One region of the Cellulomonas sp. PSBB021 genome, then DNA from elsewhere that is predicted to be linked to it. Evidence: predicted binding sites of a transcription regulator. Region 1 holds the regulator's gene; the other holds the start of a gene.
The links. The regulator LexA, encoded in region 1, represses DNA repair genes until DNA is damaged. The targets are predictions, from matches to a motif close to TCGAACANNTGTTCGA.
Positions count from the first base shown of each region.

Region 2: a site for LexA is predicted at 2,295-2,310, ahead of uvrA (excinuclease ABC subunit UvrA). Genes of this name have one in related genera too.

Region 1 is NZ_CP021430.1:699,336-714,155, reverse strand. It holds gene CBP52_RS03225 (S9 family peptidase) at 1-1,840, opposite strand, end outside; partial or broken gene nrdR (transcriptional regulator NrdR) at 2,118-2,603, opposite strand; gene CBP52_RS03215 (LysM peptidoglycan-binding domain-containing protein) at 2,718-3,131, opposite strand; gene lexA (transcriptional repressor LexA) at 3,603-4,316, shown strand; gene CBP52_RS03205 (hypothetical protein) at 4,322-4,549, shown strand; gene CBP52_RS03200 (L-lactate dehydrogenase) at 4,614-5,627, opposite strand; gene CBP52_RS03195 (ATP-dependent DNA helicase) at 5,718-7,856, opposite strand; gene CBP52_RS03190 (ABC transporter permease) at 7,976-9,622, opposite strand; gene CBP52_RS03185 (ABC transporter ATP-binding protein) at 9,619-10,542, opposite strand; gene CBP52_RS03180 (TetR/AcrR family transcriptional regulator) at 10,592-11,287, opposite strand; gene nhaA (Na+/H+ antiporter NhaA) at 11,438-12,748, shown strand; gene hflX (GTPase HflX) at 12,765-14,309, opposite strand; gene CBP52_RS03165 (class I SAM-dependent methyltransferase) at 14,438-14,820, shown strand, end outside.
Region 2 is NZ_CP021430.1:1,093,754-1,108,573, reverse strand. It holds gene CBP52_RS05000 (MBL fold metallo-hydrolase) at 1-283, opposite strand, end outside; gene CBP52_RS04995 (glycoside hydrolase family 15 protein) at 280-2,205, opposite strand; gene uvrA (excinuclease ABC subunit UvrA) at 2,341-5,202, shown strand; gene CBP52_RS04985 (OsmC family protein) at 5,268-5,771, opposite strand; gene uvrC (excinuclease ABC subunit UvrC) at 5,902-7,908, shown strand; gene rapZ (RNase adapter RapZ) at 7,905-8,846, shown strand; gene yvcK (uridine diphosphate-N-acetylglucosamine-binding protein YvcK) at 8,953-9,957, shown strand; gene whiA (DNA-binding protein WhiA) at 10,004-10,984, shown strand; gene gap (type I glyceraldehyde-3-phosphate dehydrogenase) at 11,274-12,278, shown strand; gene pgk (phosphoglycerate kinase) at 12,399-13,598, shown strand; gene tpiA (triose-phosphate isomerase) at 13,602-14,396, shown strand; gene secG (preprotein translocase subunit SecG) at 14,549-14,794, shown strand; gene CBP52_RS04940 (RNA polymerase-binding protein RbpA) at 14,806-14,820, shown strand, end outside.

The DNA.
Region 1 (14,820 bases):
CGAACCAGCGCTGCCCCTGCTCCACCGGGCAGCGCCAGTCCTGCTCGGAGTGCACGACGAGCGTGGGCGTGCCGACCTCGGCGACCCGCGCCATGGGCGACTGCGCGGCGACGAGCTCCGCCTCCGTCGCCGGGTCGCCGAGGTACTCCAGCCCGAAGAACCAGCCGATGTCGCTCGAGCCCGTGAAGCTCACCGGATCCAGGAAGCCGCGCTCCACGATCGCGGCCGCGAACCGCTGCGTGCGCGTCGTCAGCCACGCCGTGAGGTACCCGCCGTACGAGCCGCCCATCACGCCCGTGCGCTGCGGGTCGAGCCGCGGATCCGTGAGCGCCTCGTCGAGCAGCGCGAGCACGTCGTCCGCGTCGACCGTCCCGAACGCGCGTCGGATCGCCCGGCCGTGCGCCCGGCCCCGGCCCGACGAGCCGCGCGGGTTGCCGTGCACCACGGCGTAGCCCGCCTCGGCGAGCGTCTGCACCTCGTCGAACAGCGCGTGCGTGTACTGCGCGAACGGGCCGCCGTGGATCAGCAGGATCGTGGGGTGCGGACCCGCGCCGTACCGGTCCGGGTCGGGCGTCGTGAGCCACCCCTCGACGCGGTACCCGTCGGGCGCGTGCGCGACGAGCGGTTCGGACACCCGCACACGACCCGTCGCCCGCAGCGGCGCCGACCAGTCGGTCAGGGCTCGGCCCGTGTCGACGAGCACGACGTCCCCCGCGGAGTCCGGCGTCGCGCGGACCGCGACGACCGCGCCGCCCGCCGCTGCTGCCGCGCCGACGACGACCGCGCCGTCGAGGAGGTCCCTCGACCCGCCGTCGGACCCCACGAGCGTCAGGTGCACGGCACCCGAGCGCAGCGGTGCGACGAGCACGCCGTCGCCGACCGGGACCAGCACACCCGGGTCGAGGTCCACCTCGTCGGGGTCGGTGACGCGTCGCGGCGGGCCGGCAGGCCTGGCCTCGGCGGTCAGCGGCAGCTCGAACAGACCCGTGAGCGCCGCGACGAAGTCACGCCCGGACTCCCCCACGTCCTCGGCGAGCAGCCACACCCGCGCGCCGTCGGGCGCCGGGACCGCGCGGGACAGCGACAGGCTCGCGCCCGCGTCGGCGTCCGTGAGCGGCACGACCTGTGCATCGCCCGACACACCCGTCAGGTCCTCCGGCACGAGCAGCGCCACCGCGTCGCGGCGCAGGTCCTGCTCACGCGTGCCGTGCCGGCGCAGCAGCGCCGCGACGGCACGGCCGTCCGGGAACCAGTGCGGCAGGTCCACGTCGTCGTCGGCGCAGGTCAGCGCATACGACGCCGGGACATGGACGGTGGAGCCCGAGGCGTCCGGCACCTCGAGGACGAACACCTGGCGGACGCGGTCACGCAGGTGCCCGAGCCCGTCGGCACGGTTGCGCAGCTGCGTGATCAGCCGGGGCCGCTCGGCACCCGCGTCACCGTCCGCTGCGTACCGGCCCTCGTCCGGCACGCGCGCGACGTACGCGATGCGCCGGCCGTCGGGCGAGAACCGCGGCTGGCCCGCCCCCAGAGGCTGGTCGGTGACCCGGAACGGCTCTCCCCCGCTCGTCTCGACCACGTACAGCTGCGGCTTGTCGCCCGTGGTGGACCGCACGAACACGACCCAACGACCGTCGGGTGAGACGTCAGGCGCGGAGTCCGCGTGGCCGCGCGTGAGGACGCGCGGCGCCGAGCCGTCGAGCGGCACCAGCCAGAGGCCACCGCGGTACTCGTCCGCCTCCTCGTCGGGCTGCGAGAGAGCGACGACGGCCGCCGACCCGTCGGGGACGAGGGCGACGGATCCGGGCGTGCGCAGGTGGAACAGGTCGTGAGGGAGCATGGCTCGACCGTAACCCGCGGCCGACGGCCCCCCGGCACGTGCCCCACCGACCCGGGCCGACGAGCAGCCCGCGCCGGACCACTGTCATCCCTCGCAGCAGCCCCTCGGCTTCCGCCGGGACCGGTCAGCCGGCTCCGCCCGCTCCGGGAGCCGACCCGGCCGGCTGCGCTCCGGAGTCCGCGACTGCGGCATCGGGTGCCTCGGTGCCGGCTTCTGTGGTGTCGGCTACTGCGGTGTCGGCTGCTGCGGTGTCGGGCGTCGCGACGCCCGGCGCTGCTGCGTCCGGAGCCTCGTCGCGAGCGCCCCGGTCGCGGTCGTCACGCTCCGCCCGGAGCACGGTGATCGCGGCCTCGAAGTCCTCGAGCGAGTCGAACGCCTGGTACACGCTGGCGAACCGCAGGTAGGCAACCTCGTCGAGCTCGCGCAGCGGCCCGAGAATCGCCAGGCCGATCTCGTAGGCGTCGATCTCCGCGGACCCGGACGAGCGCAGCGTCTCCTCGACCTTCTGGGCGAGCAGCGCGAGATCGTCCTCGCTCACCGGCCGGCCTTGGCATGCCTTGCGCACGCCCCCGGCGATCTTGTCCCGGCTGAACGGCTCCGTGGCACCCGAGCGCTTCACGACCGACAGGCTGGTCGTCTCCACCGTGGTGAACCGGCGATTGCACGACGGGCACTGACGGCGACGGCGGATCGACGCGCCGTCGTCCGAGGTGCGGGAGTCGACCACCCGGGAGTCCGGGTGCCGGCAGAACGGGCAGTGCACCCTGGAGCCTCCTGCTGCATCGCTGTCGTCGGGCCGCGCTCGCGCGCGTCGCCCACGCGACCGTAGGCCACGCCTCCCCCTGCCGCAAGGCAGTGGCCCGCGAGGGCCCGCGGCTCAGCCGTGTGGGACGACGAGCTCCTGACCGGCGTCGACGTGTGTGCCCGACATGCCGTTGACCCGGACCAGCTCGCGGACCTGGTGCTGCACCGACTCGCCCGCCGCACGAGAGGAGGCGGCGATGTCCCACAGCGTGTCCCCGGTGCGCACGACGTAACGCTCGACCGTCGCGTCCGAGGTGGCACCCGCCGCGGCGTGCGACCCCAGCACGAACGCCATGCCGGAGAGGGCGAGCGCGAGGACCGTGACGACCGCACGCCCGCGGCGCGTCAGCCGCAGCGGCGCCTCGTCCGCGGAGCGGCCCGCCGTCGGCGCGGCCAGAGCCGCGGCACGCTCGCGGGAGGCCCGTGCCGGACGACCTGCTCGACGACCCGCACCGATCATGTCGGGTCCGATCACCATCGCGCTCATCGCTCTCCCTCTCCCTGACATCCGTCCACCGCGCCACGCGTCCGGCCGATCGTGCCGCCGGTGCGCCTACCGCGACTCCCGCGCGTCGTACGCGCGTTCGTCATACACGTGTTCGTCGTACGTCTGTACGAAGTTCTACCAGAGGCCTGCGACACGCGTCCAGAGATGTCGAACAGATGTTTGATATCGCCCGTCCACCTGCGTAGGCTTCCTGCCGAGGAACAGCGCACCACCGACCACTGACATCCCCCGCGACGAGGCCGTGGACCAGGGCCTTCACCGCCGGGGACGCCATCCGGCGGTGCGCACCGGGCGGCGGACCGACGACGCCCCGGAGAGGCCGGCCGACGGCGGTCGGTGGCAGGGCGGACTGGAGGGGTGGACGTGACGGACCAGCGAACCGAGGACGTGACCGGGCAGCAGCCCACCGGGGGCGACGCCACCGGCGGCTCCGTCGGCGGCGAGGGACGGCTGGGTACGGTGCACGAGCTGCCCGAGACCCCCCCGGGCCCGGACGGTCTGACGGCGCGTCAGCGCCTGGTCCTGCAGACGATCCGCGTCTCGGTCGAGACGCGCGGCTACCCGCCGAGCATGCGCGAGATCGGCGAGGCTGTCGGGCTGACGAGCCCGTCCAGCGTGAAGCACCAGCTCACGGCGCTCGAGCGCAAGGGGTACCTGCGGCGTGACCCCAAGCGCCCGCGGGCGATCGAGGTCGTGCACCCGGACGACTCGCGCGGCGTCCCGCAGTGGGGCGGCCAGGACACCCCCTCGCAGGTGTCGCTCGGGGACGGGGGCGAGGAGCAGCTCTCGGCGCCCGCGTACGTCCCGCTCGTCGGGCGGATCGCCGCCGGCGGCCCGATCCTCGCCGAGCAGGTGGTCGAGGACGTGTTCCCCCTGCCGCGCCAGCTGGTCGGAGAGGGCGAGCTCTTCATGCTCAAGGTCAGCGGCGACTCGATGGTCGACGCGGCGATCTGCGACGGCGACTGGGTGGTCGTGCGGCGTCAGCCCGTCGCGGAGAACGGCGAGATCGTCGCGGCGATGATCGACGGCGAGGCGACCGTCAAGACCCTGCGACGCGCGGACGGGCACGTGTGGCTCCTGCCCCACAACGCCGCCTACGCGCCCATCCCGGGCGACGACGCCACGATCCTCGGTCGCGTCGTCAGCGTGCTGCGGAGCCTGTGAGCGCCGTGCCCGGCCGACTGCCCGACCCGCCACCGGGGCTCGGTCGCCGCCTGGCGCAGCGGCTCGCCCACCCGTCCGACGACGAGCGCACGAACCGCGCACGCACGGACGAGACGAGCGACGCCAGCAGCACGGACAGCACCGGCAGCACCGACAGCACCGACAGCACCGACAGCACCGACGATGCTGCCGTCGCCGACGACCGCTGGGAGGACCGCACCTGGTCCGAGTGAGACGCCATGACGACGGACGACGGCCCGCCCCCGGATCCTCCGGGCGGCGGGCCGTCGTCGTCCGTCAGAAGCCGAAGCGCCGGGCGACGTCCCGCACGGCCTGGGCGGAGGAGCGCAGGCCGGAGAGCTCGTCGACGGACATGGGCACCGGCAGGCGGTCGAGCACCCCGGGCGAGCCGACGATCGACGGCACGGACAGGCAGACGTCGTCGATGCCGTAGTACCCGGTCAGGAGCGAGGAGACGGGCAGGACCCGGCGCTCGTCCTTGAGGATCGCCTCGATGATGCGCGACCCGGCGAGCGCGACCGCGTAGTTCGTCGCACCCTTGCCCTCGATGATCCGGTAGGCGGACTCGACGACCTCGCGCGCGATCTCGTCGCGCACCGCGCTGGTGAGCGGTCCCTCGCCCTCGATGCCCTGCCACTCGAGGAGGGGGATCGCGCCGATCGACGCCGAGCTCCACAGGGGCAGCTCGGAGTCGCCGTGCTCACCGGCGATGTACGCGTGCACGTTCTGCACGGCGACCCCGGTGTGCTTCGCGATGAGGTACCGCAGCCGGGAGGAGTCCAGCACGGTGCCGGACCCGAACAGCTGCGTGGGCGGCAGGCCGGAGATCTTGAGCGACGCGTAGGTCACGACGTCGACGGGGTTGGTCACCATCACGTAGACCGCGTTCGGCGCGACCTCGACGAGCGAGGGCAGGACCTTCCTGACGAGCCCGATGGTGGCCTCCGCGAGGTCCAGGCGCGTCTGGCCGGGCTTCTGCTTGGCGCCCGCGGTGAAGACGACCACGTCCGCGTCCGCGCAGACCGCGATGTCGTCGGACCCGACGACCTCGGCCATGGACATGAACTGGATGCCGTGGCCCAGGTCGAGCGCCTCGGCCTCGACCTTCGCCTTGTTGATGTCGAAGAGCGCGACGGTGCGCGCGGCGCCGCGCATCAGCGTCGCGTAGGCCATGGTCGAGCCGACGGCGCCGGCGCCGACGATCGCGACCTTCGACGTCCGCCGGTGGCTCGGGGCGCCGGAGAGGCTGGGCTCCTCGTCGGCGAGGCTCTCGGCGATCTGCTCGGACATCGTGGCGCCTCCTGGCATGGCGGTGGACGGGGGTGACGGGCCCATGACCTGCGCGTCCGCGCCCGGGGCCGTCCCTGGCAGGCTACCGGCTCAGGAGTCCCGCAGGCGCGTCAGCGCGGCGAGCGCGACGTCCCGGTCGGTCGTGCGCCAGAACGCCGGCATGGACCGGGCGAGGAACTCGCCGTACCGGGCGGTGGCGAGCCGCGGGTCCAGGACGGCGACCACGCCCTTGTCCTGCGGTCCGCGGACCAGGCGACCCGCGCCCTGAGCGAGGAGCAGCGCAGCGTGCGTCGCGGAGACGGCCATGAACCCGTTGCCCCCGGACCGGGCGACGACGTCGGCACGGGCGGAGCGAACGGGGTCGTCGGGACGGGGGAACGGGATCCGGTCGATGATGACGAGCCGGCACGCCCGGCCGGGGACGTCGACGCCCTGCCAGAGCGCGAGCGTCCCGAACAGGCAGGTCGGCTCGTCGGCGGCGAACCGTGCGACGAGGGTGGGCAGCTGGTCGTCGCCCTGCAGCAGCACGGGCACGTCGAGACGCTCGCGCATCGCCTCGGCGGCGGCGTTCGCCGCCCGGCGCGACGAGAACAGGCCGAGGGTCGCGCCGCCGGACGCGCGCACGAGCGCCTCGATCTCGTCGAGCTGCGCGTCGGTCGCGGGCTCGCGGCCGGGTGGCGGCAGGCGCCGGGCCACGTAGCAGATCCCCTGCCGCGGGTAGTCGAACGGGCTCCCGACGTCGAGGCCGCGCCAGCGCACCGGTCCCGTCGCGTCGGCGGGTGCGGGGTCGGCGCCGGGCACGCTCGTCGGTCCGACCGGTTCTGCGTCGGGCCGCAGCTCCAGACCGACCGACCGCGCCATCGGGTCGAACGACCCGCCGAGCGCGAGGGTCGCGGACGTGAGCACCGCGGTGCGTCCGGCGAGCAGCTGCGTGCGGATGAGCCCGTTGACGGACAACGGTGCCGCGAGCAGGCGCGTGGTGGTCGCGCCCGAGCGGTCCTCGCCGCGTGCGCACCACATCACGGTCCGGGCGAGGTCCTCGGGAGTGCCGGTCATGCGCTCGGCGGTCTCGAACAGGGTGAGGACCGCGGACTGGGCGACCTTGCGCCCGCCGTCCGCGGGCGCGCCGCCTGCGCTCCCGCCGGCCTCGGGCCGCAGCAGGGACAGCAGCGTGCGGGCCGCGTCCCGCACCGCCGCGACCGCGTCGTGCACCGCGGGTGGCAGCCCGTCGCTGAACCGCCCCTCGGGCAACGGGACGATCGCGCCCGCGAGCGCCTCCCCCGCGGCCTCGAGGTCGCTGCCGGGGACGCCGCCGTGGCGGCGCGCGACGCGGGCGGCGTGCTGCACGACGGGCAGCGAGAGCTCCGCGGTGGCCTGCGCGGTCACCCGGTCGGCGAGTTCGTGCGCCTCGTCGACGACGAGCACCTCGTGGTCCGGGAGGACGTGCGGGGAGCCGGACGCGGCGATGCCGAGCATCGCGTGGTTCGTCACGACGACGTCGGCCTCGCGAGCGGACGCCCGCGCGCGCTCCGGGAAGCACTCGTCGAGCTTGGGGCACGCGGACCCGATGCACTCGAGCGACGTGACGGACACCTGCCGCCACGCGCGGTCGGTGACGCCGGGGACCAGGTCGTCGCGGTCGCCGGTGTCGGTCTCCTGCGCCCACTCCCGCAGCCGCACGACCTGCTGGCCGAGGCTCGCGGGCGCCGCCTCCCCCGCGTCGGGGTGCTCCGCGGCGCCGGCACGCTCGGGGAGGTCGAACAGCGCGCCCTGGTCGTCCGCGGGGTACCCGCCCTCGACCTTGTGCAGGCACAGGTAGTTGTGCCAGCCCTTGAGCAGGGCGATGTGCGGCCGGCGGGGCAGGTGCCCCGCGAGCGCGTCCGCAACGAGCGGCAGGTCGCGGGTGAGGACCTGGCGCTGCAGGGCGAGCGTCGCGGTGGACACGACGACGCGCTCGTCGGCGTGCACGGCGTGCCGGACGGCGGGTACGAGGTACCCGAGCGACTTCCCGGTGCCGGTGCCCGCCTGCACCAGCAGGTGCTCGCCCGAGTCGAGGGACTGTGCGACGGCCCGCGCCATGAGGTGCTGACCGTCACGCCTGGCGCCCCCGAGGACGCCGACCGCGACGTCCAGGAGCTCGTCGACCGCCCGGTCGCGCTCGGCCGAGCGGGCGCCGGTCTCCTCCGCGGTGTCGCCGTCAGGAGCGGCGGCGGGCGACGGAGACGGCATCGGGCCAGCCTAGTGGGAAGCCCGGACCACCCCACCGGTCGGTGGGGTGGGCGGCCGGTGGGGTGGGCGGCCGGTGGCGTGCGCGGCCGGTGGGGTGGGCGGCTGGTCGGATGCCGGCGTCAGGCGGGTTCGACGTCGCGCCGCGCGAACCGGCGCAGGCCCGTCGAGCCGAGCCCGACGGCCACGGCCGTCAGCACGGCCAGCGGCGCCCAGGCGAGCTCCTCGAGGGGCAGGTACGGGACGGCGGCGAACGGCAGTGCGTCGAGCAGCCAGTCGGGCAGCCCGAGGACCTCGCCCAGCATCGTCGCGATCCACATCGCCACCAGCACGCCCCACGTGACCGGCAGGGCGAGCCGCGGGGCCCACCCGAGCAGCGCGACCGCGAGACCGACGAGCACCATGACCGCGGGCCAGTACGCCAGCGCGGCGCCCGCCATCACGGCGGCCTGCGCGGGGTCGTCGACGGTCGAGCCGTGGACCGCGCCGAGGGTCGCACCGCCGACGACGAGCAGCACGGCCGAGCCGACGACGGGGATCACGAGCCGCTCGAGCACCCACCGCGTGCGCGACAGCGCGCCGGCGAGCTGCGGCTCGAGGATCCCGGTCGCCTCGTCGGCGCGCAGCGTCAGCGCGGACTGGATCGCGAACACCGCGGTGACCAGGGCGATCATGCTCGCCAGGAGCGCGAGCAGCGCGCTCACCCCGGTCCCGCCCAGGATGGCGGTCGCGTCACCGCCGACGTCGTCCATGAGGTCGGTCATGGCGTCGACGACCGAGCCGAACAGCAGGGCCGTCAGCACGACCGCGAGGCTCCACCCGACGACGGGCCCGCGCTGCAGGCGCAGCCCGAGCCCGAGCGGCGACCCGAACCGGGCGGGCGCCGAGGCAGGACCGGGGCGCGCCGCGAGCAGCCCCGTGCCGTGGTCCCGCACACCCTCGACGGCGACCGCGACCGCGCACAGGCCGACGCTCACGACGGCGAGCAGCACGAGCGGCCACCAACGGTTGCCGGCGAACGGCTGCGCCTCCTGCGCCCAGCCGATCGGGGACGCCCAGGTGAGCGTGCCGTCCCCGAGGTCGCCGATCATGCGCAGCACGTAGCACCCGAGCACGACGCACGCGGCGAGCGCGTTGGCCCCGCGCGCCGTGGCCGCCACCTGCCCGGACACGGCGGCGACCCCGAGTCCGAACAGACCGACGCCCGTGACCGACGCCCCGAGCACGAGCGACCCCGCGATCCCCGCACCCTGCGGGTCGAGCCCCTGCGACACCGACACGGCGGCCACCCCGGCCCCGACCGCGAGGCAGAGCGCCGCGAGGACCACCCAGGAGGCCGCCGCGTGCGCGTGCACTCCGAGCGCGCGCGAGCGCAGGAGCTCGGTGCGGCCCGCCTCCTCGTCCGCACGACCGTTGCGTGTGACCAGGAAGACCACGCCGAGCGCGAGGGACAGGGCGAGCGTCATCCAGCTCTTCGTCCAGACCGCCCCGCCGAGCGTGTTCGCGACCGGCGACAGCCCGGTGAGCGCGCGGATGCCCGGCGTGTCGGACACGGCCGCGAACTCGTCGAGCGCCTGCTGGGTCGAGAACAGCTCGCGGTAGTAGGACGCGACGTAGGCGACCAGGGCGACCAGCACGACGAGCCACACGACCAGGCGGACGCGGTTGCGGCGCACGACGAGGCGGACCATCGGCGCGAGGCCCGCCAGGTCGTCCGCGCCGCGTCGGGTGGTGCGAGCCGGCGCGCGGCGCGCCAGGGTCGTGGTCACCTGCGTCCTCCCTCGCCCGCCAGGGCCGCGAGCTCCTCGCCGTAGTGGCGCAGGAACAGCTCCTCGAGCGACGGGGGGTTCGCGACGAGCGAGCGGGGGCCGAGCGCCGCGACGCGCGCGAGCACCGCGGGCAGCGCGGACTCGTCGACCGCGAACGTGACGTGCCGGTCGACGACGACGAGGTCGTGCACCCCTGGCAGCTCGGTGAGCCCGTCGGCGCCGCCGTCGAGCACCGCGGTCACCTGGGTCCGCGTGAGGTGACGCAGCTGCGCGATCGTCCCGGACTCGACGGTGACGCCCTCGCGGATGATCGTGACCCGGTCGGCGAGCTTCTCGACCTCGGCGAAGATGTGGCTCGACAGCAGGACGGACCGCCCCTGCGCCTTGAGCTCGCGGACGGACTCGGTGAACGCCGCCTCCATGAGCGGGTCGAGACCGCTCGTCGGCTCGTCGAGCAGCAGCAGCTCGGCGTCCGACGCGAGCGCGGCGACGAGCGCGACCTTCTGCCGGTTGCCCTTCGAGTAGGTGCGCGCCTTCTTGGTCGGGTCGAGCTCGAAGCGCTCCAGCATGGCCGCCTTGCGGCGCGGGTCGAGACGTCCGGAGATCCGGCTCAGGATGTCGATCGCTTCGCCCCCGGTCAGGTTGGGCCACAGCGTGACGTCGCCGGGGACGTACGCGATGCGGCGGTGCAGCCGGACCGCGTCGGTCCACGGGTCGCCGCCCAGCAGGGTCACGGACCCGGCGTCGGCCTTGAGGAGGCCGAGCAGGACGCGGATGGCGGTGGTCTTGCCGGCTCCGTTGGGGCCGAGGAAGCCCACGACCTCGCCGGTGGGGACGGTCAGGTCCAGGCCGCGCAGCGCACGGGCGGGACCGAAACTCTTGTGGAGGCCCTCGACCTGGAGGGCCAGGGTGCTGGACATGGCTGCACCTCGGGTGGGTGGGGATGGACGCCGCGGGCGGCGGGTGCCGTCACGCGCTCTCGTGCTGCGGCTGCGGCTGCGGCTGGCCGGTCGGCGGGTCGCCCACGTACAGCAGGTAGTCGTCGAGCATGCGGCGTGAGGTGAGCAGGCCCTCCGTGAACAGCTCGAGGGTCGGCAGCACCTGCTCGCGCTGGCGCGCGGCCATCGCCTCGACCAGCGCGTGCGGCGTCGCGTCGGGCAGCGTGAGGAACTGGACGACCAGTGCGCCCATCGTCTGGTGGACCAGGTGGCGCAGCCGCGCCTCCTCGTCGCGCGACGGCCGCAGCAGGCCCGACTCGACGCCCGCCCGCATGACCTCGCGGGCCTTGTCGACGAGGTGGTCGAGGAAGCGCCGCGCGGGTGCGCCGCCGGCGTGGACGGCGCGCAGCATGTAGACGACGAGCACGGCGGCGGGCCCGGGTTCGGCGAGGTTCGCGAGCAGGAACGCGCTGGGGTCGCCCAGGCTGCTCGTCTTGAGCGCCTCGTAGCGGCGCAGCACCTCGGTGTCGCACTGCTCGCGCAGCTCGGCCTTGGAGCGGAAGTGGTGGGTGATGAGTCCGGGCGAGACGCCGGCCCGCTCGGCGATGACACGGAACGGCGCGTCGAACCCCTGCTCGGCGAAGCACTCGATCGCCGCGTCGCGGATCCTCGCCCACGCGGTGAGCTCGCTCGCCGGGCGACCACCCGGCACCGGTGCTGTATGCACGACCAGCAGCCTATGCGCGTGACCAGCCGCAGACAACGCCGGCCTGCCGAGAAGCGGCTCCGCGCCCACGCCACGGGCGTCGTAGGATCGGACCCGGAGTGCCGGGAAGCCTGGTCGGCGTCATCGTCGCCGACCCCGAGGACTCCCCGCATGCCGATCGCACCCACCACCCTGCTGTCGCGCCGCTCGTGGCCCGAGACCCGCCGCGTCTCGGAGATCCTCCGCAAGGAGACCGTGGGAGGCGCCCTCCTCCTCGCAGCGACGGTCGTCGCTCTCGTGTGGGCCAACTCCCCTGCTGCTGCGTCCTACAGGGCGCTGCGCGACCACGAGGTCGGGCCCGAGGCCCTGCACCTGCACCTGTCGCTGGGTACCTGGGCAGCCGACGGCCTCCTGGCGATCTTCTTCTTCGTCGTCGGCCTGGAGCTCAAGCGCGAGTTCATGGCGGGCGACCTGCGCGATCCCCGGCGCGCCGCGCTGCCGGTCCTCGCGGCCGTCGGCGGCATGGTCGTCCCCGCGGTCGTCTACGTCGTGGTCGCCGCACGGTCCGGCGGCGACGCGCTGGACGGGTGGGCGATCCCCACGGCGACGGACATCGCGTTCGCACTCGCGGTGCTCGCGGTCGTCGGCACGCACCTGCCCGCCGCGCTCCGGACCTTCCTGCTCACGCTCGCCGTCGTCGACGACCTGCTCGCCGTCACCGTGATCGCGGTGTTCTACACCGACACGGTGCAGGTCACGCCCCTGCTCGGCGCGCTCGCGCTCGTCGCCGTCTTCGCGGTGGCCGTGCAGCGTCGGGTCCGCTCCGGCTGGCTGCTGCTCCCGCTCGCGTTCGGCGCGTGGACGCTCATGCACGCGTCCGGGGTGCACGCGACCGTCGCCGGCGTGCTGCTCGGCTTCACCGTCCCCGTCGTGCGCAGCGCGCGGGCCGGCGGGCCCACCGCCGGGCCGGGACCGGCCGAGCACCTCGAGCACCGGTTCCGGCCGCTGTCGGCGGGCGTGGCGGTGCCGGTGTTCGCGTTCTTCGCCGCCGGGGTGAGCGTCGGAGGGCTGGACGGCCTGCGCACCTCGCTCACCGACGCGGTGGCGCTCGGCATCGTCGCGGGGCTCGTGGTGGGCAAGCTCGTCGGCATCCTCGGCACCACGTGGCTCGTCGCGCGCGTGACCCGCGCCCGGCTGGACCCGGCCCTGAGCTGGTGGGACGTCGTCGCCGTGGCCGCCTTGGGCGGGATCGGGTTCACCGTGTCGCTGCTGATCGGCGAGCTCGCGTTCGACTCCGCGGTGCGCGCCGAGCACGTCAAGGTGGGCGTGCTCGCGGGCTCTGTCGTCGCGTCCGGCGTCGCGGCCGTCCTGCTCCGCGCCCGCAACCGCGCGTACCGCCGGATCGAGCAGGCGGAGCGGCTCGACTCCGATGGCGACGGCGTCCCCGACGCGTTCGAGGAGGCGGACGACGCCCAGGCGTGACGCTCAGGCGTGACTCTCAGGCGCGGCGGACCGCCGCGGCCTCGAGCTCGGCGGCCAGCGACTCGTCGACGCGCGCGCGCAGCGCCGTCCCGTCGGCCGTGTGCTCCTCGTGGTCGATGTCGCCGTGCTCGTGCACGCGGCTCACCAGGTCGCCGCGGTGGTACGGCACCACCACGTCCACGCTGACCCCCGGCCGCGGGAGCTGGTCCGCGATGAGGGCCTGCAGCTCCGCGATGCCCTCACCGCTGTGCGCCGAGACGACGATCGAGTGCAGCTCACGCGAGCGCAACCGGGCGATCGCCTCGGGCGACGCCAGGTCCGCCTTGTTGAGCACGATGATCTCGGGCACGTCCATCGCGCCGGGGATGTCCGCGAAGACGTGGCGGACGGCCGCGATCTGCCCCTCGGGATCGGGGTGCGAGGCGTCGACGACGTGCAGGATGAGGTCCGCGTCGGCGACCTCCTCGAGCGTCGAGCGGAACGCCTCGACGAGCTGGTGCGGCAGCGCACGCACGAACCCGACCGTGTCGGCGAGCGTGTAGACGCGGCCGTCGACCGTCTCCGCACGACGCACGGTCGGGTCGAGCGTCGCGAACAGCGCGTTCTCGACGAGCACGCCCGCGTTCGTCAGCCGGTTGAGCAGCGAGGACTTGCCCGCGTTGGTGTAGCCGGCGATCGCGACCGACGGGATCGCGTTGCGGCGGCGCGACGCGCGCTTGGTCAGCCGCGCGGGCTGCATCGCGGCGATCTCGCGGCGCAGCTTGGCCATCCGGTTCCGGATGCGCCGGCGGTCGAGCTCGATCTTGGTCTCACCGGGTCCGCGCGAGCCCATGCCCGCGCCCGCGCCGCCGACCTGGCCACCGGCCTGGCGGGACATCGACTCGCCCCAGCCGCGCAGGCGCGGCAGCAGGTACTCGAGCTGCGCGAGCTCGACCTGCGCCTTGCCCTCACGCGACTTGGCGTGCTGGGCGAAGATGTCGAGGATCAGCGCCGTGCGGTCGACCACCTTGACCCGCACGATGTCCTCGAGCGCGCGGCGCTGCGAGGGTGCGAGCTCGCCGTCGACCACGACGGTGTCGGCCCCCACCGCGGCGACGACCGACGCGAGCTCGGCGGCCTTGCCGGAGCCGAGGTACGTGCCCGGGTCGGGCTTCGCGCGGCGCTGCAGCAGCCCCTCCAGGACCTGCGAGCCCGCGGTCTCGGCCAGCGCCGCGAGCTCGCGCAGGGACACCTCGGCCTCGCCGAGCGTCCCGTTCGCCGCGCCCGCGCCGGACGAGCCCCACACGCCGACGAGCACGACCTTCTCCAGGCGCAGCTCGCGGTACTCGACCTCGGTGACGTCCTCGAGCTCGGTCGACAGTCCCGCCACGCGGCGCAGCGACGTGCGCTCCTCGAGGTCGAGCTGGTCGCCGTCGTACGAGGAGTGCACCGTGCCGCCGGCGTGCAGCGCGGTCCCCGCCCTCGCGAGCACCCGCGCCACCACGTCGTCGGCCACCTGCTGGGGCGAGCGCGGCTCGTCCGGCGTGGGGCTCGGTGTGGTGGTGCTGTGGGTCTCGCTCACGCGGCTCCTTCGACGTCGCTGGTGCGGTCCACGCGGGGGCGCACGCCTCCCGCGTCCCGTCCAGGGTCGCACGCCCCCGGCGACGCGGCGACGCGTTTTCGCTCCCGGCGCAGCGATACCCTCACCCCGTGGCAGCCGACCACTACTTCACCGCGCGGCCCGCGTCCCCCGACGAGCGCCGCACCGTCGTCGTGCACCTCGCGGGACGCGACCTGACCCTCCAGACGGCGGGCGGGGTGTTCTCCCCCGACCACGTGGACCACGCGACGCGGGTGCTGCTCGACGAGGTCCCGTCACCCCCGGCGGTCGGGGACCTGCTGGACCTCGGCTGCGGGTGGGGACCGATCACGCTCGAGCTCGCGCTGCGCTCGCCGCACGCGCGCGTGTGGGCGGTCGACGTCAACGAGCGCGCGCTCGACCTCGTGCGCCACAACGCGGCCGCGGCCGGGGCGACGAACGTGCGGGCCGTGCAGCCCGACGACGTCCCCGACGACGTGCGGTTCGCGGCGCT
Region 2 (14,820 bases), 390 kb from region 1:
CGACGACCGACGCGAGCGCTCCGACATGGTCGCGGTGCCGGTGCGTCGTGACGACCAGGTCGAGCCGTGCGCTCGCGTCGCCCTCGCGCACCAGCGCGAGCAGGCGGTCCGGGTCGGCGGCGGCGTCGACGAGCAGCTGCGCGCCGTCGCGGCGGCACGTCAGCAGGTAGGCGTTGTTGTCCATCGGCCCGACCGACACCTTGCGGAGCTCGACCTCGTCGAGCACGCGCACCGCGGTCGGGCCGCCGGGCGTCACGTGACCGGTCCAGGGTGCCGTGCTCATGCGGGTCCCTCCGAGGCGCCCGTGGCCAGCCCGACGGCGTGGGCCGCACGCACGAGCGCGAGGTGCGACAGCGCCTGGGGCACGTTGCCGGCCATCCGGCGCCCGACCGGGTCGTACTGCTCGGCGAGGAGACCCACGTCGTTCGTCAGCCCGACGAGCCCGTCCAGCACCTCGGACGCCTCGTCGACCTGCCCCGTGCGGGCGAGCGCCTCCGCGAGCCAGAACGAGCACGCGAGGAACGCGTGCTCGCCGCCGGGCACACCGTCGTCGGTCCGTTCGGTGCGGTAGCGGCGCAGCAGCCCCGGGGCGACCTCCAGCTCGGCGCGCACCGCGGCGAGCGTGCCGAGGACGCGAGGGTCGTCGGGCGGGAGGAAGCCGACCTGGAGGATCTGCAGGAGCGAGGCGTCGGTGTGCGTCGCGCCGTAGTGCTGCACGAACGTCCCGCGGTCCGCGTCCCAGCCGTGGGCCAGCACGTCCGCATGGATCTCCGCACGCGCCGCGCGCCAGCGGTCGACCGGCCCGGACAGGCCGTGCTCCTCGACGGCGCGTACCGCGCGGTCGACCGCGGCCCAGGCCATGACCTTCGAGTGCACGAAGTGCCGGGGGTCGCCGCGCACCTCCCAGATCCCGCGGTCCGGGTCGCGCCAGCGCCGCAGGAGCGCCTCGAGGAGGTGGCGCTGGAGCGACCACGAGTCCGCGGACTCGGTGATCCCGGCACGGCGCGCCTCGTGCAGCGCGCAGATGACCTCGCCCAGCACGTCGTTCTGGACCTGGCCGACCGCGGCGTTGCCGAGCCGCACCGGGCGGGAGCCGGCGTAGCCCGGCAGGTGTCCGAGCTCACGCTCCGGCAGGTCACGCCCGCCGTCGACGCGGTACATGATCTGCAGGTCGGTGGGGTCGCCGGCGACGGCGCGCAGCAGCCAGTCGCGCCACTGGGTCGCCTCGTCGCGGAACCCCTGCTCGAGGAGCGCCTCGAGCGTCATCGCGGCGTCGCGCAGCCAGCAGTAGCGGTAGTCCCAGTTGCGTGCGCCGCCGAAGTCCTCGGGCAGGCTCGTCGTCGCCGCGGCGGCGATGCCGCCCGTCTCGAAGTCGGTGAGGAGCCGCAGCACGAGCAGCGAGCGCACGACGGCCTCGCGGTGCGGCCCCGCGTACCGTGCGCCGCGCGCCCACAGCCCCCACGCGACGCGCGTCGTGTCGACGCGGGTCGCCGCCGCCAGGGGCGGTGGCACCGGCTCCCACGAGCGTGACCACGTGAGGTCGAGCTCGAGCTCCTCGCCCTCCCGCAGCTCGAACGCGTCGCGGTGCCGGTGGTCGTCGGCGTGCGGCAGGCGCGTCCCGCGCAGGACGAGCGCGTCCGGTCCGGCCACCGCGCGGATCCGCGCGTCGGGACCGCCCGTGCGCGTGACCCACGGCTCGATGCCGCCGTAGCCGAAGCGCACCACCCACTCGTGCTCGACGCGCACCGTGCCCCGCGTGCACCGCACGTGCCGCACGAGGTCCGCCCGTCCGTCGGAGATGGGCATCGAGTCGGTGACGACGGCGGTGCCGGTGGGGGAGCGGTACGTCGTCTCGAGGACGAACGAGTCGTCGAGGTAGCGACGCGTGACCTCGTGCGCGTCGGGGACGGTCAGCAGCCAGCGGCCGTTGTCCTCCGTGCCGAGCAGTCGTGCGAAGCACGCCGCCGAGTCGACGTGCGGCAGGCACAGCCAGTCGACCGAGCCGCGGCGGGAGACGAGCGCGGTCGTGCGCCCGTCGCCGACGACCGCGTACTCGGCGACGGGGACGGGGAGGGGCTCGGGTCCGGTGGACGCGATCGACGCGGTGGGGCCCGTGGGCGGATCGGCGGCGACGGTCGGGTCGTCGGTCACCGTCGGTGCGTCGGTCACCGTCGGGTCGTCGGTCGTGGTCGGTTCTGTCGTCATGGTGCGTCCCAGCATGGGGCGATCGGGCACGCTCGGCACGACGACGGCGCCGGGGCGACCGCGGACCGCGCGGCTGCTCTCCAGGAGGATCGAACGGGTGTGCGATTGTCAGCGGTGGAACGTAGACTGCACGCCGTGAACGACCGTCTGGTGGTGCAGGGTGCCCGCGAGCACAACCTCCGCAACGTCGACCTGGACCTGCCCCGGGACCAGCTGATCGTCTTCACCGGCCTGTCCGGGTCGGGGAAGTCGTCGCTGGCCTTCGACACGATCTTCGCCGAGGGGCAGCGGCGGTACGTGGAGTCGCTCTCGGCGTACGCGCGCCAGTTCCTCGGGCAGATGGACAAGCCCGACGTCGACTTCATCGAGGGGCTGTCGCCCGCCGTCTCGATCGACCAGAAGTCGACGAACCGCAACCCTCGCTCGACGGTCGGCACGATCACCGAGGTGTACGACTACCTGCGCCTGCTGTTCGCGCGCGCCGGGACGCAGTACTGCCCCGTCTGCGGCGAGCGCGTCACCGCGCAGACGCCGCAGCAGATCGTCGACCGGCTGCTCGAGCTGCCCGAGGGCACGCGGTACCAGGTGCTCGCGCCCGTCGTCCGCGGCCGCAAGGGCGAGTACACGGACCTGTTCGGAGAGCTGCAGGCGAAGGGCTTCTCGCGCGCGCGCGTCGACGGGGAGGTCGTGCAGCTCACGGCGCCGCCGACGCTCGAGAAGAAGCTCAAGCACGACATCGAGGTCGTGGTCGACCGGCTGGTCGCGCGCGAGGGCGTGCAGCGCCGCCTCACCGACTCGGTGGAGACCGCTCTCGGGCTGTCCGGCGGGCTGCTCGTGATCGACCTGGTGGACCGCGACGCCGAGGACCCGGACAAGGAGCGCCGGTTCTCCGAGCAGCGGGCGTGCCCGAACGACCACGTGCTCACGCTCGAGGAGGTCGAGCCGCGCACGTTCTCGTTCAACGCGCCGTACGGGGCGTGCCCGGAGTGCACCGGCATCGGCTCGCGTCTCGAGGTCGACCCGGAGCTCGTCGTGCCCGACGAGGAGCTGAGCCTCGCGCAGGGCGCGGTCGCCCCGTGGGCGCAGACCTCCTCGGAGTACTTCGAGCGCGTCATGTCGGCTCTCGCCGACGAGATGGGCTTCGCCATGGACGTGCCGTGGCGCGCGCTGCCGCAGCGCGCGAAGGACGCGATCCTGCACGGCCGCAACCACAAGGTGCAGGTCCGGTACCGCAACCGGTGGGGTCGCGAGCGCCAGTACTCCACCGGGTTCGAGGGCGTGATCACGTTCCTCGAGCGCCGGCACGCCGAGACCGAGTCGGAGTGGAGCAAGGACAAGTACGAGGGCTTCATGCGTGAGGTCCCGTGCCCGACGTGCCAGGGCCAGCGGCTCAAGCCCGAGGTGCTCGCCGTCAAGGTCGGCGGGCGGTCGATCGCGGAGGTCTGCGAGCTGCCGATCCGGGAGGCACGCGACTTCCTCGACACCCTCGAGCTCGGCGAGCGCGAGCGGCAGATCGCGGCGCAGGTGCTCAAGGAGATCCAGGCGCGCCTGGGCTTCTTGCTCGACGTGGGCCTGGACTACCTGTCGCTGATGCGCCCGGCGGCGACGCTCTCGGGCGGTGAGGCCCAGCGCATCCGGCTCGCGACGCAGATCGGCTCCGGCCTGGTGGGCGTCCTCTACGTGCTCGACGAGCCCTCGATCGGCCTGCACCAGCGGGACAACCGACGCCTGATCGACACGCTCACGCGTCTGCGCGACCTGGGCAACACGCTCATCGTCGTCGAGCACGACGAGGACACCATCCGGATGGCCGACTGGATCGTGGACATCGGCCCGGGCGCGGGAGAGCACGGTGGTCGCGTCGTGCACTCGGGCGACCTCGCGGGGCTGCTCGCGTCGAACGAGTCGGTGACCGGCGCGTACCTGTCGGGACGTCGGCAGATCCCGATGCCGGCCGACCGGCGCCCGGTCGACCGGTCGCGGCTCGTGACCGTGCAGGGCGCGCGGGAGCACAACCTGCGCGGGATCGACGTGTCGTTCCCGCTGGGGGTCCTGACGGCCGTCACGGGCGTGTCGGGCTCCGGCAAGTCGACGCTCGTGAACTCGATCCTGTACACGGTGATGGCGAACGAGCTCAACGGCGCGCGCCAGGTCGCCGGCCGGCACAAGCGCGTCACGGGGCTCGACCAGCTCGACAAGGTCGTGCACGTCGACCAGGGCCCGATCGGCCGCACGCCGCGCTCGAACCCCGCGACGTACACGGGCGTGTGGGACAACATCCGCAAGCTGTTCGCGGAGACGACCGAGGCGAAGGTCCGCGGCTACACGCCGGGGCGGTTCTCGTTCAACGTGAAGGGCGGGCGCTGCGAGGCGTGCTCGGGCGACGGCACGCTCAAGATCGAGATGAACTTCCTGCCCGACGTGTACGTCCCGTGCGAGGTCTGCCACGGCGCGCGGTACAACCGCGAGACGCTCGAGGTGCACTTCAAGGGCAAGACGGTCGCGGACGTGCTCGACATGCCGATCGAGGAGGCCGCCGAGTTCTTCAGCGCGGTCCCCGCGATCAGCCGGCACCTGCGGACGCTCGTCGACGTCGGTCTGGGGTACGTGCGCCTGGGCCAGCCCGCGCCGACGCTGTCGGGCGGTGAGGCGCAGCGCGTCAAGCTCGCCTCCGAGCTCCAGCGGCGCTCGACGGGCCGCACCGCGTACGTGCTCGACGAGCCCACCACCGGACTGCACTTCGAGGACATCCGCAAGCTGCTCGGGGTGCTGCAGTCGCTCGTCGACAAGGGCAACACCGTGATCGTCATCGAGCACAACCTCGACGTCATCAAGAACGCCGACTGGGTGATCGACATGGGTCCCGAGGGGGGCTCGGGCGGTGGCACGGTCGTCGCGGAGGGGACGCCCGAGCACGTCGCGGGAGTGTCCGCGAGCCACACGGGCCGTTTCCTCGCCGAGGTGCTGGACCTCGAGCCCGCGGCGGTCTCGGCCTGAGCGTGCGCACGGCCCGCGCCGGCCGCCGCGCCGCACGCGTGGGTGCAGTCCTGCCGGTGGGCTCCTCAGACCCGCTCGAACGCCACCGGCACGGGCTCGTGCCGCACGGTGAAGTTGACCGAGCGCGCGACGAAGCAGTGTTCGTGAGCGCGGTGGTGCAGGTCGGCCAGGACGCCGTCGGTCACAGGCTGCCCGTCGGCCAGCACCCGGGTGCGGACGACCACGCGCGGGCGCAGGACGACCTCGGTGAACTGCCCGTGCCCGGCCGCCTCGATCCGCATCGTCCCGGACGCGGCGTCCGCGTAGCCGACGACGACCACGCCCGCGGCCGCCGCGAGGTGCAGGAACCAGAGCATGTGGCACTGCGCGAGCGCGCCCACGACGAGGTCCTCCGGCGACCACCGCGACGGGTCTCCCCGGAAGCCCGGGTCCGAGGTGCCCGGCAGGGGCAGCTTGTCGCCCGACGTGAGCTCGTGGTCGCGACCGTACGACGTGTACGTCGACGTCCCCGCCTCGCCCGCTCCGGTCCAGGTCAGGTCCACCGAGTAGGAGTGCAGCAGCTGCGCCATGTCGACACGCTAGCGGCACCCGGTGCCGGGCGCGGGCCGTGCCGTCGTCCGGCGTGGCGGCCGGCCGGTCGAGCCCTCGACGACCCGGGGCACCGCGGGGTGTGTCCGCGGTGCGAACTAGGCTCGGACCATGGCTGATCCCGCGACCTACCGACCGGCGCCGGGGGAGATCCCCGACTCGCCCGGCGTGTACCGGTTCCGCGACGGTGACGGCCGCGTCATCTACGTCGGCAAGGCCAAGAGCCTGCGGCAGCGGCTCAACAGCTACTTCCAGGACGTGGCGGGGCTGCACCCGCGCACGCAGACGATGGTGACCACGGCGGCGTCGGTGCAGTGGACGGTCGTGGGCACCGAGGTCGAGGCGCTCGCGCTCGAGTACTCGTGGATCAAGGAGTTCGACCCGCGGTTCAACGTGAAGTACCGCGACGACAAGTCGTACCCCTACCTGGCGGTCACGCTCGCGGACGAGTTCCCGCGCGTGCAGGTGATGCGCGGCGCCAAGCGCAAGGGGACGCGGTACTTCGGCCCCTACGCGCACGCGTGGGCGATCCGCGAGACGGTCGACCTGCTGCTGCGCGTGTTCCCCGTGCGCACCTGCTCGGCGGGCGTGTTCAAGCGCGCGCACCAGCAGGGACGCCCGTGCCTCCTCGGCTACATCGACAAGTGCTCCGCCCCGTGCGTGGGACGGATCTCGCCCGAGGACCACCACCGGCTCGCGCAGGACTTCTGCGACTTCATGGCCGGGGACACCACCCGGTTCGAGAAGCGGCTGACGCGCCGCATGCAGGAGGCGGCCGCGGAGCTGGACTACGAGCGCGCCGCACGTCTGCGCGACGACATCCAGACGCTGCGCCGCGCGACGGAGCGCAACGCCGTGGTGCTCCCGGACGGCACCGAGGCGGACGTGTTCGGCCTCGCGGGCGACGACCTCGAGGCCGCGGTGCAGGTGTTCCACGTGCGCGACGGTCGGATCCGGGGCCAGCGTGGCTGGGTCGTCGAGAAGGTCGAGGACGTCGACGACGCGGGCCTGGTGGAGCACCTGCTGCAGCAGGTCTACGGCACGGACGAGGCGGACGGCACCGCGGTCCCGCGCGAGGTGCTGGTGCCGGTGCTGCCGACCGACGTCGACCAGGTCGAGTCGTGGCTCACGGGGCTGCGCGGCTCGCGGGTACGGGTCCGTGTGCCCCAGCGCGGGGACAAGCGCGAGCTGGCGGCGACGGTGCACCGCAACGCCGAGCACGCGCTGAACCTGCACCGCACCCGGCGTGCGGGCGACCTGACGTCGCGCAGCCAGGCGCTGCGCGAGATCCAGGAGGCGCTGGGCCTGGACACCGCGCCGCTGCGGATCGAGTGCTACGACGTCTCGCACAACCAGGGGACGTACCAGTCGGCGTCGATGGTCGTGTTCGAGGACGGCCTCGCCCGCAAGAGCGAGTACCGCCTGTTCTCGGTGCGTGGACGGCACGGCGAGGGCGCGGCCGACGACACCGAGGCCATGCACGAGGTGATCACGCGCCGGTTCCGCCGCTACCTGGCGGAGCGCTCCGAGTCGGGCGACGTCGAGCTCGGTGACGCGGACGCGCAGGACGGTGAGCGGTTGGTCTCGGGCCCGATCGACGAGACGACGGGGCGGCCGCGTCGGTTCGCGTACCCGCCGAACCTCGTCGTCGTCGACGGCGGCCCTCCGCAGGTCGCCGCGGCCGCGCGGGCGCTCGAGGAGCTCGGGATCGACGACGTGGCGCTGTGCGGCCTCGCGAAGCGGCTCGAGGAGGTGTGGGTGCCGGGCGACGACTACCCGGTGATCCTGCAGCGCAGCTCGGAGGGCCTCTACCTGCTGCAGCGCGTGCGCGACGAGGCGCACCGGTTCGCGATCACGGCGCACCGCAAGCGACGCAGCAAGGGCATGACGGTGTCGGTGCTCGACGACGTCCCCGGGCTGGGGCCGGCGCGGCAGAAGGCGCTGCTGCGGCACTTCGGCTCGGTCAAGCGCCTGCGGGCGGCGAGCGTCGAGGAGATCGCCTCGGTCCCCGGCATGGGGGAGCGGACGGCCGCCGCGGTCGTCGCCGCGCTCGCGCCGGACGACACCGCCGCGCCCACCGAGGCTCTCGCCCCGTCCGCTGGCATGCTGGGGACATGACCGAGCCCTCGCCCATCACGGTCCCGGCCGGGATCCCGGCGATCGACGCCGCGACCGAGCACCCCCGGCTCCACCAGCCCCAGGTGCTCGTCATCACGGGCATGTCGGGTGCGGGGCGCACGCGGGCGGCCGCGGTGCTCGAGGACCTCGACTGGTACGTCGTCGACAACCTGCCCGCGCAGATGCTCACGCACCTCGTCGGGATGCTCACCAGCGGCCCGCCCGAGACGCGCGCCCACCGCGTCGCCGCGGTCATCGACGTGCGCGGGCGCGGGTTCTTCGACGACCTCGCCGAGGTCCTCGGCGGGTTGCGCGCGGCGGGTGTCGAGTACCGGATCCTGTTCCTCGACGCGTCGGACGAGGTGCTCGTGCGCCGCTACGAGCAGGTGCGCCGGCCGCACCCGCTGCAGGGCACGGGCACGCTGCTCGACGGGATCCGCGAGGAGCGCGCGGTGCTGTCGGACATCCGCGAGCGCGCGGACAACGTGATCGACACGTCCGAGCTCAACGTGCACGACCTCGCACGGCAGGTCCGATCGCTCGTCGCGGGGGACGCGGACGACCACCTGCGCGTCAACGTGACGTCGTTCGGGTTCAAGTACGGCATCCCGCTCGACGCCGACCACGTCGTCGACGTGCGGTTCCTCGCGAACCCGTACTGGGTGACGGAGCTGCGGCATCTCACGGGGCGCGACGGCCCGGTGCGCGACTACGTGCTGGGGCTGCCGGGGGCGACGCAGTTCGTCGACCGGTACGTCGACGCGCTCGAGCCGGTGCTGGCCGGCTACCTCAACGAGGAGAAGCGCTACGTGACCATCGCGGTCGGCTGCACGGGCGGCAAGCACCGGTCGGTCGCGATCAGCGAGGCCATCGCCGCGCGGCTGCGTGACGCGGGGCACCGTGTCACGGTCGCCGCGCGTGACCTGGGCAAGGAGTGAACGGGTCGGTCACCCGGGCCGGGCGCCCGACCACGGGAGGACGACGAGGCCGCGGGGCGGTCCGGTGAGCGCCGAGGTCCGCGGGGCGCCCACACCGGCGAGCGGCGTGGGGCCGGTCCCGGGCGCCCGCTCGTCGCACCACGGGCCCGCGGTGGTGGCGTGCGGCGGCGGGCACGGCGTCTCGGCGACGCTCTCGGCGCTGCGGCTGATGACGGACCAGATCACCGCGGTCGTGACGGTGGCGGACGACGGGGGCTCGTCCGGTCGGCTGCGCGACGAGCTCGCGGTGCTGCCGCCGGGCGACCTGCGGATGGCGCTGGCGGCGCTGTGCGACGACTCCGACTGGGGCCGCACGTGGCGTGACGTGCTGCAGCACCGGTTCGCGACGGACGGCCCGCTCGACCAGCACGCGCTCGGCAACCTGCTGATCGTGACGCTGTGGGAGCTGCTCGGGGACCCGGTCGCGGGTCTGGACTGGGTGGGCAGGCTCCTGGGTGCGCGCGGGCGGGTGCTGCCGATGACCGAGGTGCCGCTGCTCATCGAGGCGGACGTGCGTCGACCGTCCGGTGTGCTCGAGACGGTGCGGGGCCAGAGCGCGGTGGCCCGCACGACGGATCCGATCGTGCACGTGCGCCTGGTGCCGTCGGACCCGCCCGCGTGCCCGCAGGCGGTCGAGGCGGTCGAGCGTGCGCAGTGGGTCGTGCTGGGGCCCGGCTCCTGGTACACGTCCGTGCTGCCGCACCTGCTCGTGCCCGACCTGCGGGCCGCGCTGCACCGCTCGCCCGCCCGGGTCGTCGTCGTGCTGAACCTCTCACCGGAGGAGCACGGCGAGACGGCGGGCCTGCGCGCGGAGGACTACCTGTCGGTGCTGCACGACCACGCGCCCGAGCTCGCGGTCGACGCGGTCATCGCCGACCCGCGTGCGGTCGAGGACGTGTCCCACCTCGCGGCGCACTGCGAGGCTCGTGACGCTCGTCTCCTGCTGCGGCAGGTGGGCCGGTCGGACGGCACGGCCCGGCACGACCCGTTGCGGCTGGCCGCGGCACTGCGTGACGTGGTCGAGGGCGTGCTCGGCGACGTGCACACGGGAGCGGGCCGTCCGCGACGGTGACGTCAACCGTCCACCGGCGCCCCGCGCAACTGGCAGGATGACGCCCATGGCGTTGACGGCACAGGTGAAGGACGAGCTCGCCCGACTCCAGGTGGACAAGACCTCCTGCCGCAAGGCCGAGGTCGCCGCGACCCTCAGGTTCGCGGGCGGCCTGCACATCATCTCGGGCCGGATCGTCATCGAGGCCGAGCTCGACACCGCGATCGCCGCACGCCGGCTCCGCCAGGCCGTCTCGGAGGTCTACGGCCACGAGAGCGAGATCATCGTCGTGTCCGGCGGTGGTCTGCGCCGCGGGAGCCACTACGTGGTGCGGGTCGTCAAGGACGGCGAGTCGCTCGCACGCCAGACGGGGCTGCTCGACAACCGGGGCCGTCCGGTGCGCGGCCTGCCCCCGCAGGTCGTCGCGGGCGGGATCGCGGAGGCCGAGGCGGCGTGGCGCGGTGCGTTCCTCGCGCACGGCTCGCTCACCGAGCCGGGGCGGTCGTCGTCGCTCGAGGTCACGTGCCCGGGGCCCGAGGCGGCGCTCGCGCTCGTCGGCGCGGCACGGCGCATGAACATCCCCGCCAAGGCGCGCGAGGTGCGCGGCGTCGACCGCGTGGTGATCCGCGACGGCGACGCGATCGGGGCGATGCTCACCCGGATCGGCGCGCACGAGGCGATGCTCGTGTGGGAGGAGCGGCGCGTGCGCCGCGAGGTGCGGGGGACCGCGAACCGGCTCGCGAACTTCGACGACGCGAACCTGCGTCGGTCGGCCCGGGCCGCGGTCGCGGCCGGGGCGCGCGTCGAGCGCGCGTTCGAGATCCTGGCCGAGGACCTGCCGGAGCACCTGCGGGAGGCGGGTCAGCTGCGGCTCGCGCACAAGGACGCGTCGCTCGAGGAGCTGGGCAAGCTGGCCGACCCGCCGCTCACGAAGGACGCGGTCGCCGGTCGGATCCGGCGGCTGCTCGCGACGGCCGACAAGCGGGCCGCCGAGCTCGGCATCCCGGACACCGAGGCGGGTCTGTCGCCCGACCTGCTCGACCTCTGAGCGGAGCCGGCAGCGCGTCCGCGCGGCGCCCGTCCGCGCAGGTCGCGGCGGATCCCAGCACGTGGACAGCGGGCCGGTCTGGGACCTTCGCTGCGTGCTCCTCGGGCCCGGGGGTATAGGCTCGGGACATCCGATCGTCACACGGTCGTCACGCGCTGGGCATGAACCGGTCTGGTCAAGACCTTCGCCCGGTATCGCGGCGGTCGCGGGCGTGAGGCACGCACATCGGCGTGCGGGAACCCACCACCACATTGTGCGCCGACCCCGTCGGCGCTGCCGAGGAGGGCACGTGACCATCAAGGTCGGCATCAACGGCTTCGGCCGCATCGGTCGGAACTTCTACCGGGCCATCATCGCGTCCGGCGCGGACATCGAGATCGTGGGTGTCAACGACCTCACGGACAACAAGACGCTCGCGCACCTGCTGAAGTACGACACGGTGCTCGGCCGCTTCCCCCTGAGCGTGGACTTCGACGACGACAACATCATCGTCGACGGCAAGAAGATCCGTGCGCTCGCCGAGCGCAACCCCGCCGACCTCCCCTGGGGCGAGCTGGGTGCGGACATCGTCATCGAGTCGACGGGCTTCTTCACCGACGCGACCAAGGCCAAGGCGCACATCGACGCCGGCGCCAAGAAGGTCATCATCTCGGCTCCCGCCAAGAACGAGGACGGCACGTTCGTCGTCGGCGTGAACCACGAGCTGTACGACCCGGCGACGCAGCACATCATCTCGAACGCGTCGTGCACGACGAACTGCCTCGCCCCGCTGGCGAAGGCGCTCAACGACTCGATCGGCATCGAGCGTGGCCTCATGACCACGATCCACGCCTACACGGGTGACCAGAACCTGCAGGACGGCCCGCACCGCGACCTGCGTCGCGCCCGCGCCGCCGCGCAGAACATCGTCCCGACCTCGACCGGTGCGGCCAAGGCCGTCGCCCTCGTGCTCCCGGAGCTCAAGGGCAAGCTCGACGGCTACGCGCTGCGCGTGCCGACGATCACCGGCTCGGCCACGGACCTGACCTTCACCGCCTCGCGCGAGGTCACGGTCGAGGAGGTCAACGCCGCGGTCAAGGCCGCCGCCGAGGGCCCCCTCAAGGGCGTACTGTCCTACGTCGAGGACGAGATCGTCTCGAGCGACATCGTCACCGACCCGCACCAGAGCATCTTCGACTCGAAGCTCACCAAGGTGTCGGGCGACCTGGTCAAGGTCGTCTCCTGGTACGACAACGAGTGGGGCTACTCCAACTCGCTCGTCGCGCTGACGTCGTACGTGGGCGAGCGTCTCTGACGCCCCTGCGGCACCCGTAGCACCACAGCACATGCGTCCGCGTGCGCCCCGGCCACGGCCTCGGCGCACGCGGACGCTGTCGTTGTGACCCCTGTCCACCCGGTACCCCTGGTAGGAGCCATGAAGACCATCGAGGACCTCGGCGACCTGCGCGGCAAGCGCGTGCTCGTCCGTTCCGACTTCAACGTGCCGCTCGACGGCACGACCATCACCGACGACGGCCGCATCCGGGCCGCGCTGCCCACGCTGACGGCGCTGCTCGACGCCGGTGCGCGCGTCGTCGTGACCGCGCACCTGGGCCGCCCGAAGGGCGCGCCCGAGGCCAAGTACTCGCTCGCGCCCGTCGCGGCGCGCCTCGGCGAGCTGCTCGGCAAGCCCGTCGCCCTCGCCGAGGACACCGTCGGCGAGTCCGCCCGGGCGACCGTCGCGGCGCTGCAGGACGGCGAGATCGCCCTGCTCGAGAACATCCGCTTCGACCCGCGCGAGACGAGCAAGGACGACGCGGAGCGCGCGGCGCTCGCCGACGACCTCGCCGCCCTGGCCGACGCGTTCGTCTCGGACGGCTTCGGCGTGGTGCACCGCAAGCAGGCGTCGGTGTACGACGTCGCGCTCAAGCTGCCGCACGCGGTTGGCAAGCTCGTGCTCAACGAGGTCTCGTCGCTGCGCAAGGCGACCGACGACCCGGCGCGCCCCTACGTCGTCGTGCTCGGCGGCTCGAAGGTGTCGGACAAGCTCGGCGTCATCTCGAACCTGCTCGGCAAGGCCGACCGCCTCGTGATCGGTGGCGGCATGCTGTTCACGTTCCTCGCGGCCAAGGGCTACTCGGTGGGGTCGTCGCTGCTCGAGGCCGACCAGATCGACACGGTCAAGGGCTACCTCGCGCAGGCCGAGAAGGACGGCGTCGAGATCGTCCTGCCGGTCGACATCCGCGTGGGCGACTCGTTCGCCGCGGACACCCCGGTCGCGGTCGTCCCGGCGGACCAGATCCCCGACGGCAAGATCGGCCTCGACATCGGCCCCGAGTCGGAGAAGCTGTTCGCGTCGAAGATCGTCGACGCCAAGACGGTCGTCTGGAACGGCCCTGCGGGCGTGTTCGAGTTCGAGGCGTTCGCCGGCGGCACCAAGGCCGTCGCACAGGCGCTCATCGACGCCGGCACGGCAGGCGCGTTCACCATCGTCGGCGGCGGCGACTCGGCCGCGGCCGTGCGCACGCTCGGCTTCGACGAGTCCGGGTTCGGCCACATCTCCACCGGTGGCGGCGCGAGCCTGGAGTTCCTGGAGGGCAAGACCCTCCCCGGCATCGCCGTCCTGGAGGACTGACGCATGGCTCAGCGCACCCCGCTCATGGCGGGCAACTGGAAGATGAACCTGGACCACCACGAGGCGGTCCACACGCTCCAGAAGCTCGCGTGGACGCTCAAGGACGGCAAGCACGACTACGCCACGGTCGAGGTCGCGGTCATCCCGCCGTTCACCGACCTGCGCAGCGTGCAGACGCTCGTCGACGCGGACAAGCTCGAGATCGTGTACGGCGCGCAGGACGTGTCGGCGCACACCTCGGGCGCGTACACGGGCGAGATCGCGCCCGCGTTCCTCACGAAGCTGGGCGTCACCTACGCGGTGATCGGCCACTCGGAGCGTCGCGAGTACCACGCGGAGGACGACGCGCTCGTCAACGCGAAGGTCAAGAACGCCCTGGCCGGCGGCCTCAAGCCGATCCTGTGCGTCGGCGAGAAGCTCGAGTCGCGCAAGGCCGGTGAGCACGTCCAGGTGACGCTCGCGCAGCTCGACGGCGGTCTCGAGGGTCTGACCGCCGAGCAGGTGCGCGAGGTCGTCGTGGCGTACGAGCCCGTCTGGGCCATCGGCACCGGCGAGACCGCGACCCCCGAGGACGCGCAGGAGCTGGCCGGGGCGATCCGCCGGCGGGTCGCCGAGCTGTACGACGCGGAGACGGCCGAGGCCGTCCGCGTGCTCTACGGCGGTTCGGTGAAGTCGTCGAACGTCGCCTCGATCATGGCGAAGCCGGACGTCGACGGCGCGCTCGTCGGTGGTGCGAGCCTCGACCCGGAGGAGTTCGCGAAGATCGTGCGCTACCAGTCCCACGCGGTCGGTCTCTGACCTGACCCGCACGACGCCCCGGTGCAGCCGTCTCACGGACGCGCGCACCGGGGCGTCGGATGTGGCTTCCCGGGCGACTCGTCGCCTACCCTGTACCCCGGCCCGCACTCCTGGCGCGGGCGACCGGACCGCTAGTGAGGATCGACACCGACGTGACCGCCCTGAAGATCTCGATGCAGGCGCTGCTGGTCCTGACCAGCCTGCTCCTCGTTCCGCTGGTGCTCCTCCACAAGGGCAAGGGCGGTGGCCTGTCCGACATGTTCGGCGGCGGCATCACGTCCAGCGCCGGCAGCTCCGGTGTGGCCGAGCGCAACCTCAACCGGATCACCATCGGGGTCGCGCTCGTGTGGACCGCGGTCATCGTGGTGCTGGGCCTCATCGAGCGCTACGACGGCTGAGGCGGGCGACCATGGCGAGCGGTAAC